Regions from separate parts of the Cytobacillus sp. IB215316 genome, predicted to be linked through region 1. Evidence: riboswitches for the same ligand, from Rfam matches in the RefSeq annotation. Region 1 holds a riboswitch; each other region holds the start of a gene.
What was found. A riboswitch is a leader RNA that binds a small molecule or an ion and turns the genes downstream of it on or off. The one in region 1 is predicted to bind S-adenosylmethionine.

Region 1 (3,217 bases):
AAAACTACTGATGATTGTATTAATCAGCTTATGTTCCAATAGGTTGTCCTTCGATGTTAGAAAAAGTAAGAGCCCTAAAATAACACCAAAAACAAATGTTGCAATCACCGATGTAACAGTCATATATAACGTTTCAAATGTTGCTTCCCACATTTTTTCCCAATTAACGTTTACAAATAGTTGACTAACCATGCTGTATCACCTCCACTGTCACATGTTTTTCCTTTATATATGTGATCGAGCGGTTTATCTCTTCATCGGTTCCTGTCATATGAATAAACAATGTGCCATATGCACCGTGCTGTGTATGTGAGATCTTTCCTTGTATAATATTAATACCAATATTAAACTGGCGGATTAATTCTGCTATTAAAGGTTGTTCAGCATCATCCCCAACAAACAATAGCTTAATTACTTTACCTTCAGGGTAGCTTTCTAAAATATGCTCAATTGTTTCTGTCGCTTCTTCTGGTTCTGTAATTTGCTTAACAAACTGCTGAGTAATAGAAGCTTTCGGTTGCTGAAACACCGATAACACTTCACCTTGTTCAACAATGCTGCCATCTTCCATTACAGCTACACGGTGACATATTTTACGAATCACATGCATTTCATGAGTGATTAACACAATTGTGAGACCTAGCTTTTTATTAATATCCACAAGCAGTTCAAGAATTGAGTCTGTTGTTTGTGGATCAAGTGCTGAGGTTGCTTCATCACATAATAATACTTTCGGACGATTTGCTAAAGCACGAGCTATTCCAACTCGCTGCTTTTGGCCACCACTTAGTTGTGAAGGATACGCATTTTCTCTTCCCTCCAACCCTACTAGCTTGATTAGCTCATCAACCCTTTTCAACCGTTCTTTTTTACGAATACCAGCAATTTCTAATGGAAATGATATATTCTCCCTTACAGTTCTTGACCAAAGCAAATTAAAATGCTGAAAAATCATACTAATTTCTTGTCGTGATTTACGTAACTCATCCCCTTTAATAGAGGTCATATCATAATTATTGATCGTAATTGTTCCTTCTGTTGTTGCTTCAAGCTGGTTTAACAAACGAATGAGTGTACTTTTCCCTGCGCCACTGTAACCAATAATGCCAAATATTTCACCCTTGCCAATATTCACATTGACATTATCTACAGCAACTACTTCTCCTTCTTGAGATTGATATACTTTTTTTACCCCAGATAGCTTTATCAAAAGGCTCACCTACTTCCTTAATCATATTATTCATATAAGTTTAGTGCGTTTTATGTTACAAACTAAACGATCTGCCAAATTTAGCTCTTCTAGCAGCTAGATAGTCGTTTTATCCATTATCATTGTTTTATCAAAGGCTCTTTTCGTAAAATTTGTTTCTATCGTTAACAATTCAGCAACTATAGTTGTTGTTGATTTTCAAAAGATTAGATGGCATGAACTATAGTTGTATATTTGTTTACTTCTTCATACAAACTACAACAATCATTATGAAAACAGCATGTGTAAAAGATAAGATATTACGAATACCAAATGAATACATGTTTATATTTTTGTACGAACAGCAACATTTAATGCGTAATCAACCTAATAGAAAAGCTTAACAACAAAATTAAAAAGCCTTTCCGCACATATGAGCAGAAAGGCTTAATTATATTCCTTTCTCTCATCTATCAAAGCATACGCTTCGTGTGAATTGGCACCATTTCAACTTCACCGTTGATGGTTGCCGGGCTTCATAGGGCACATCCCTCCACCTCTCTTGATAAGAGTATATATCAATGTTTTATTTATTCATTTTTAAAATTACATTTCAAAATTAATCTCTTTTAAAAAGTATAGTTGTGATTCTATCACGCTCATTTATATGTGTCAATGAATATCTTTATGGAATTTACATCCAAAACACATATCAATTCACCCTAATTATTTACTTTGAGTTAGTCCTGTAGCTGTCTCTATTGCTTGCTCTAAGTCTTCTAATAGGTCGTCAATATTCTCAATTCCAACTGACAATCTTATCAAATCTTCTGTTACACCTGAAGATTTTAAGCCCTCGGTACTTAATTGTTGATGTGTTGTACTTGCTGGATGGATAATCAAGCTTTTAGCATCACCTACGTTTGCTACATGCGACCATAGCTTCACATGATTAATTACTTTAGCGCCTGCTTCTCTCCCTCCTTTAATGCCGAACACAACGATGGACCCACTACCTTTTGGTAAATATTTTTTAGCAAGTTCTTTTGCAGGATGATCTTTATGGTCGGGATACAAAACCCACTCTACAGCAGGGTGTTTCGCTAAATATTCAACGACTTTCCTGGCATTATTAATATGTTCTTTCATCCGAACATGTAATGTTTCTAGTCCAAGGTTAAATTGATAAGCATTAAATGGACTTAATGAAGCACCTAAATCCCTTAATAATTGCACCCTAGCTTTGACGATAAATGCACTTTCTCCAAGTGCTTCTGCGTATATAAGATTATTGTAGCTTGGGTCAGGGGTTATAAAGTCTGGGAACTTCTCAGAATTCCAATTGAATTTGCCTCCATCAACGATTATTCCCCCTAAAGTCGTACCATTTCCTAAAAGCCACTTTGTAGCAGAATGAATGACAATATCAGCACCATAGTCAATCGGTCTACACAGATAAGGAGTAGCAAATGTATTATCAATGATTAGCGGAATTCCAGCTTCGTGAGCAATTGAAGCAACCTTCTCAATATCCAATACGTGTAAGCTTGGATTACCAATTGTTTCAGCAAATATTGCTTTTGTTTTAGAAGAAATGGCCTTTGCAAAATTTTCAGGTTGGGAAGGGTCAACGAAGTGAGTTGTTATACCATATTTCGGCAATGTGTTAGCTAATAAATTATACGTTCCACCATATAAAGTAGATGCTGCAACAATTTCATCATCTACTCCTGCTAGATTAAGAATCGCAGTCGTTATAGCAGCCATTCCACTTGATAATGCTAATCCACCAATTCCACCTTCAAGTAATGCCACTCTTTCCTCCAAAACAGTTACAGTAGGGTTGTGTATCCGTGAGTAAATATATCCTTCTTCTTGGAGTGAGAATAAATTAGCTGCATGGCTCGTATCCTTGAATCTAAATGCATTTGATTGATAAATTGGTACTGCTCTTGCACCTGTCACTGGGTCAGCTTCTAATCCTCCATGGACACTCAAAGTTTCTAAACGATAATCTTTCTCCTTACG
Region 2 (3,217 bases), on a different contig from region 1:
CAACACTTACTGCTCCTGTATGAGGATCTACTTTATGCTTATTATGAAGTAGCTTAGTTTGATCAGAAAATGAATTAGACATAGGTGTTTACTCCTTCCTTAGCAGCTTTTAATGCTGATATAAGGTCATCTATGAGATCATCAGCATTCTCGATACCTATTGAAAATCTTAATAAGCGATTGCAAATTCCGTTTGCAACTCTTATTTCTTCAGGTATATCTGCATGTGTTTGTGTAGCTGGATAGGTGATGAAGCTTTCAACGCCACCAAGACTTTCAGCAAAAGTGATTAGGCGTAAGTTTTGTAAAAATGGATTAACCCACTTTTCTTCTCGAATTTTAAACGACAACATGCCACCACGCTGTGGATAATAGATTTCTACAATATCTTCATGAGTTTGCAAAAATGAAGCGATTTTTTTTGCATTTTCTTCATGCTGTTTTAGACGTAAATGAAGAGTTTTCATTCCACGGATGAGTAACCATGAATCAAAAGGTGATAATACAGCACCAATTGCGTTATGGTAATTACCGAGTTGAGCAGATAGCTCCTCTCCTTTTGAAACAATTAACCCTGCTAGCACATCATTGTGGCCCCCCAAGTATTTTGTCGCACTATGGATGACAATGTCTGCCCCTTGAGTTATAGGTTTTTGTAACAGTGGAGTATAAAATGTATTGTCCACGATTAATAATAAATCATTTTTCTTTGCAAGCTCTGCTGCAATTTTTAAATCAACCTCTTGCATAAGTGGATTTGTTGGAGTTTCTATAAATAAAGCTTTCGTATTGCTGTTTATTAACCCTTCTACAGCATTTATGTCACTAAAATCAGCATAGTGAAAAGTAAACCCATTTTTTCGAAAAGATTCTTCAAATAGCCGATATGTTCCTCCGTATAAATCATGTGTAACGATCAGTTCATCACCCTGCTCAAAGAGAGCTAATACTGTTTGAATCGCAGCCATACCTGAACTACAAGCAAAGCCTTGATCACCTTCCTCAAGTTGTGTTATTGCCTGTTCGACAATTTGTCGTGTTGGATTACCCGTTCGAATGTAATCATACCCTGTAGATTCGCCTATACCTGTGTGACGATAGGCTGTAGACAAATAGACAGGTGGATTGACCGTCCCAGTAACATTTTCACTTCTGTTTCCAATCTGGGCACATGCTGTTTCGATATTTATTCTCGTCATATAAATTCCTCCTCATTTCATTTGGTTTTCTATACTTGTTTAAAGTAGTAAAGTTTTGTGGTAGTTTTAGAACGTTAAGGACTTTTAAATCCATAAAAGAGAAATAAAAAAAGCCTTCTGATAAGAAGGCTTTGAGTTTAATCATCAGCTCTCCTTATCTTCCAAGCGAAAAGTATATACATTTCGCTTGCTGGATTTAGCACCTGACCATAAATTCGGCTGGTTGCTGAGGTTTCAAAGGGCCAGTCCCTCCACCTCTCTTGATAAGATGAATTGTTTATTTATCTTAGTTTTTAAGACTCCTACCTCTAAAAGAAGGAGCTTTCGATCACGTGGGCTATATTTACCACCTGATTTAATGATTTTAAGTTGAATGAGTTAATGTATTAAATATTGATTGCATATAAATTTACAATAGATTTGACTGTTTTGCAAGAAATTTTTAGAATTTTTTTATAAGTTAAAAAATGGTATGATCAATATATAACGTGTTCAACAAGGATAAAGAATACAGAAAATAATTAGGTAAATTGTATGCAGGTGGTGTGTTATATATGAAAACCTTTTTAATAAGGTTGACTACTTTTTCAGCTTTGTGGGGAGGGTTTCTCTATGTAGAAGTATCTCATTCAACAAGGTGGTACATATCCATTTTGGTTTGTGCTTTGTCGTTCGTCTGTTTCTTTTTCATTCCTATTGTTAAAAAAAAGCTAATATTCTATTCTCTGCTTCTTTGTATGTTGTTTGTTTCGAGTGTTTTGTTTATTCAAGACGAAAATACCTTTAGTAAATTACTATTTTTGTATATAACGATAGATGCTATTTCACTATTATCACAAAAGCATTATCAACTATTTTCAGCCGTTAGTGCCGGTTTAATGGGTATGCTGGTGATTTTTACTAATGCTATAAATGTTGAATTGGTTGTTATACTCATATTTTTTTATTATTTGAGCATTTTGTTAAATAAAAAAATGACGGAGACCAATTATAAACAAGACATGTATGAGGAGCTTTTAGGTGAATATCGAAATCTAAAACGTATTAGTTTACGAAATGAACGGGCAGCTCGATTAGAAGAAAGAACAGGAATTGCTCGTGAGATTCATGATTCTGTTGGTCATAAATTAACAGCATTGCTCATGCAAATCGAAATGCTTTCGATGAAAGAAAAACGACAGGAATATGGAATTTTGAGAGAGCTTGTTCGTGAAAGTTTAGAAGAAACGAGGCATGCGGTTAAAACACTTAAAGATGAAGAATTTGCAGGTCTGTCGTCAGTGCTTCAATTAATTAGAAAGTTAGAATCAGAGAGTCATATACTCGTGCATTTTACGACGAAGCAAGGAGCTTTATCTGTGAGCTTGTCCAATCAACAAAGTGTTACTTTATATAGAGTTATACAAGAGGCACTAACAAATGCGATGCGACATGCACAATCTCGTGAAGTATTTGTAACTATTGGTAAATCAGCAGTTGGAGATCTTTATTTTGAAGTGACGAATAAGATTTTTAAAACCGAATCTTTTACTATTGGATTTGGACTAAGTAACATGCAGAAACGTGTTGAAGAGCTAAATGGGGATATAAACTTCAATCAAACAGAGTCTCATTTTGTAGTTAAAGGATCATTTCCTGTATATGCAAAGGAGGTTATATAAATATGTATAACATTATTGTAGTAGAAGACCAAGCAATTGTTAGGCAGGGACTTGTCATGATGATTGAACAAGAAGACCAATTTCAAGTAGTGGCTCAAGCTGGAAATGGCCATGAGGCAATTGAACAATTGGAGAAGCATATGGCTGACGTTGTTGTAATGGATATAAGAATGCCCCATATGAATGGTCTTGAAGCTACTCGCCAAATTAAACAGCGATGGCCACAAGTGAAAATATTAATATTAACGACGTTTAACGATGATGAATATGCAATGCAAGCACTTAAAGATGGTGCCAATGGCTTTATGCTAAAAACAGCAGAGCCAGCGAAACTCGTTAGTGCAATACATAGTAGCT
Region 3 (3,217 bases), on a different contig from region 1:
GTATACACAATTTTCCTTTTTGTCTAATCAGAAACGCTCTTTTCGTAAACTTTGTTGCTATGTTTACTAAATGCTTTTTTTTGTAAACTTGCTATGTTTACTAAATGCTTTTTTTTGTAAAATTGCTATGTTTACTAAATGCTTTTTTGTAAAACTCTGTTGTTGGTACCAAACTAGTTCCGTAAAAAGTTGTTTTATATGTTAGTCATCGTTGTACAGAAGAAAAAATGCCACGAACACTAGATATATACATCCTAAAATCCTAGAAGAAAAAACAAAAATCAATGTCAAAACAGCCAGCGGCAAAAATTTAACTCTCCTATATTTCGCTTAGTATGAATTATTTTCTTTCATTTATAAAGGAATTTTTTATAAGAGTAGAGAAATAGTTTGTAAAATTCTGAAAAATCAGGAGGGTTACTTGTGGACTACCGTGAACATGAGGTACTAAAATTCATTTACGAAAATTTTCCTAACCTAGAACTTGAAATTCAGAACTTGTCTTTGTTTCCTTTTGGCAAACGAATTATAGATATTAATGGCTATGAGATATTCGTATACTACTGTCCTTATGCTGATAGTGTTAAAACGATATTTCCTAATGTGGCAGAAGTTAAGAGTCCATCTTAGTTATTACCTATAAAAAATATTGTCATTCATAGTAAGGGCATATCTCACATACAGAATATGTTGTATGTGGGATATGCACTAGTTATTTATTAAGGTAATTTTCGTATATTTTGTAGCTATTATCATTAAAATAGAACAGCAATAATGATTCCTTAATATGAAAAGCAACAATCATTGCAAAAACAACCTTTATTAATTACTTCGAGATAATGCTTGTTCTTTTAACACTTCTGCTTTATCAGTACGTTCCCACGTAAGATCAACATCAGTGCGTCCAAAATGACCATATGCTGCTGTTTGCTTATAAATTGGACGTCGTAAGTCAAGCATATTTATAATCCCTGCTGGACGTAAATCAAAATTATTACGAATGAGGTCAACTAACACTTCATCAGCAACCTTACCTGTTTCGAATGTATTAACTGAAATGGATACAGGCTGTGCAACGCCGATTGCATACGCTAACTGAACTTCCAACTTATCAGCTAAGCCAGCTGCCACCAAATTCTTCGCAACATAACGTGCAGCATATGCAGCTGATCGATCAACTTTTGTAGGATCCTTACCAGAGAATGCTCCCCCACCGTGACGGGCATATCCTCCATACGTATCAACAATTATTTTACGCCCTGTTAATCCAGCGTCTCCTTGTGGGCCACCTATTACAAATCGACCTGTCGGATTTATAAAGTATTTTGTATCAGCATCAATCAATTCTTTAGGAACAACATGGTTTATAACATGCTCCTTAATATTTCGTTGAATTTGTTCTAATGTGATCTCAGGGTGATGTTGAGTAGAAATTACAATCGTATCTATGCGAACAGGTTTATCATTTTCATCATACTCAACAGTTACTTGGGTCTTACCATCAGGTCGTAAGTATGGAAGAATTTCTTCTTTTCTTACCTTTGTTAAGCGTTGTGCTAATTTATGAGCTAATGAGATTGGTAACGGCATTAATTCTTTTGTTTCATTACAAGCATATCCGAACATTAAGCCCTGGTCACCAGCTCCTATCGCATCTATCTCTTCATCTGTCATTGACCCTTCACGAGCTTCAAGTGCTTGATCGACACCCATTGCAATGTCAGGAGACTGCTCATCAATAGATGTTAATACCGCACAGGTTTCTGAATCAAAACCATATTTTGCACGTGTGTAGCCAATGCTCCGTACAGTTTCACGTACGATCTTAGGAATATCAACATACGTCGATGTAGTAATTTCCCCAGCAACCAAGGCCATCCCTGTTGTCACGGTCGTTTCACATGCAACACGAGCGTTAGGGTCATTTGTTAATATAGCATCAAGAATGGAATCTGATATTTGGTCACAAATTTTATCAGGGTGACCTTCAGTTACAGATTCAGAAGTAAATAAGTGACGTTTTTTTGTCATAGCTTTTTCCTCCTTTATGAAGCAACCACTTCATATAGTTATATTTTGAAACGGAACTCATTCCCATATTACTTTCCAAAATTTCAAACTTTTTACTGGAAATAAATAAAACCTCTCCTACAAATCATGAGGAAAGGTTTGAGATACTCGATTCACGCCTTTCACTCTTATCGTTCAAGACAAGTGCCTTGCACCAGGTTAGCACCTTATCACATTAAGAACAAAGCAGATTATTTTCTCATAATCTGAAAATATAGTGATGGTTGCTGGGCTTCATAGGGCCTGTCCCTCCACCAGCTCGGGATAAGAGAGTATCCGTTCAACACAATATATTAACGTAGTAAACCGTTACATGTCAACATAGTTAAGAGCTGAATTGTTCATTAAATTTTCGTTATGTATCTTTTACAAAGAATGGTACGATTATGTTGAATCCAGTATAAAATAATTATAAATAGTATAGACTATTTGAGTTAATGTGTTATACTATTTTTAAGTTATGAATTGTTAACGACATTATTAAAACGTAAAGGAAGGTTTTGATCATGAATTCTGTTAGTGTATCATGCGAATTATCAAGTTTACTAGCTCGTAAAAATACATTACACAATTTATCCGTCCCTACTCTCGTTGAAAGTGTGTTAAATAGAAAAGAAGGCACTTTAACTTCTTCAGGTGCCATACTATCTACAACAGGAAAATATACTGGACGATCACCTAAAGATAAATATATTGTAGATGAACCATCTACAAAAGGTAAAATAGATTGGGGAACAGTAAATCAGCCTATTTCACAAGAATCTTTTGACAATCTCTATAATAAAGTACTCGATTATTTAGCTAACAAAGATGAAATTTATGTATTTAATGGGTTCGCAGGTGCTGATAAAAAATACCAACTTCCTATTCAAGTGATTAATGAATATGCATGGCACAATTTATTTGCACATCAGCTATTTATTCGTCCTACTGAGGAGGAATTACAATCGCATATCGCTGACTTCACTGTCATTTCTGCACCAAATTTTAAAGCAGATCCTGCAATTGATGGAACGAGATCGGAAACATTTATTATTATTTCATTTGAAAAGCGCACAGTACTTATTGGTGGAACAGAGTATGCAGGTGAGATGAAAAAATCCATATTTTCTGTTATGAACTATGTTCTCCCTGAAAAAGAGATTTT

Region 2: linked by a shared signal. The riboswitch ahead of SLH48_RS16370 (methionine biosynthesis PLP-dependent protein) and the one ahead of SLH48_RS08470 (methionine ABC transporter ATP-binding protein) in region 1 are both predicted to bind S-adenosylmethionine.
Region 3: linked by a shared signal. The riboswitch ahead of metK (methionine adenosyltransferase) and the one ahead of SLH48_RS08470 (methionine ABC transporter ATP-binding protein) in region 1 are both predicted to bind S-adenosylmethionine.

The regions. Positions count from the first base shown of each region.
Region 1 is NZ_JAXBMC010000003.1:297,328-300,544, reverse strand. Features, by position in the region: gene SLH48_RS08475 (methionine ABC transporter permease) at 1-192, opposite strand, end outside; gene SLH48_RS08470 (methionine ABC transporter ATP-binding protein) at 185-1,210, opposite strand; SAM riboswitch class I at 1,653-1,761, opposite strand; gene SLH48_RS08465 (O-acetylhomoserine aminocarboxypropyltransferase/cysteine synthase family protein) at 1,916-3,217, opposite strand, start outside; gene SLH48_RS08460 (SCP2 sterol-binding domain-containing protein) at 3,213-3,217, opposite strand, start outside.
Region 2 is NZ_JAXBMC010000011.1:77,654-80,870, reverse strand. Features, by position in the region: gene metC (cystathionine beta-lyase) at 1-82, opposite strand, end outside; gene SLH48_RS16370 (methionine biosynthesis PLP-dependent protein) at 75-1,199, opposite strand; SAM riboswitch class I at 1,351-1,469, opposite strand; gene SLH48_RS16365 (sensor histidine kinase) at 1,754-2,860, shown strand; gene SLH48_RS16360 (response regulator transcription factor) at 2,863-3,217, shown strand, end outside.
Region 3 is NZ_JAXBMC010000001.1:49,012-52,228, reverse strand. Features, by position in the region: gene SLH48_RS00265 (hypothetical protein) at 424-630, shown strand; gene metK (methionine adenosyltransferase) at 823-2,031, opposite strand; SAM riboswitch class I at 2,196-2,341, opposite strand; gene pckA (phosphoenolpyruvate carboxykinase (ATP)) at 2,577-3,217, shown strand, end outside.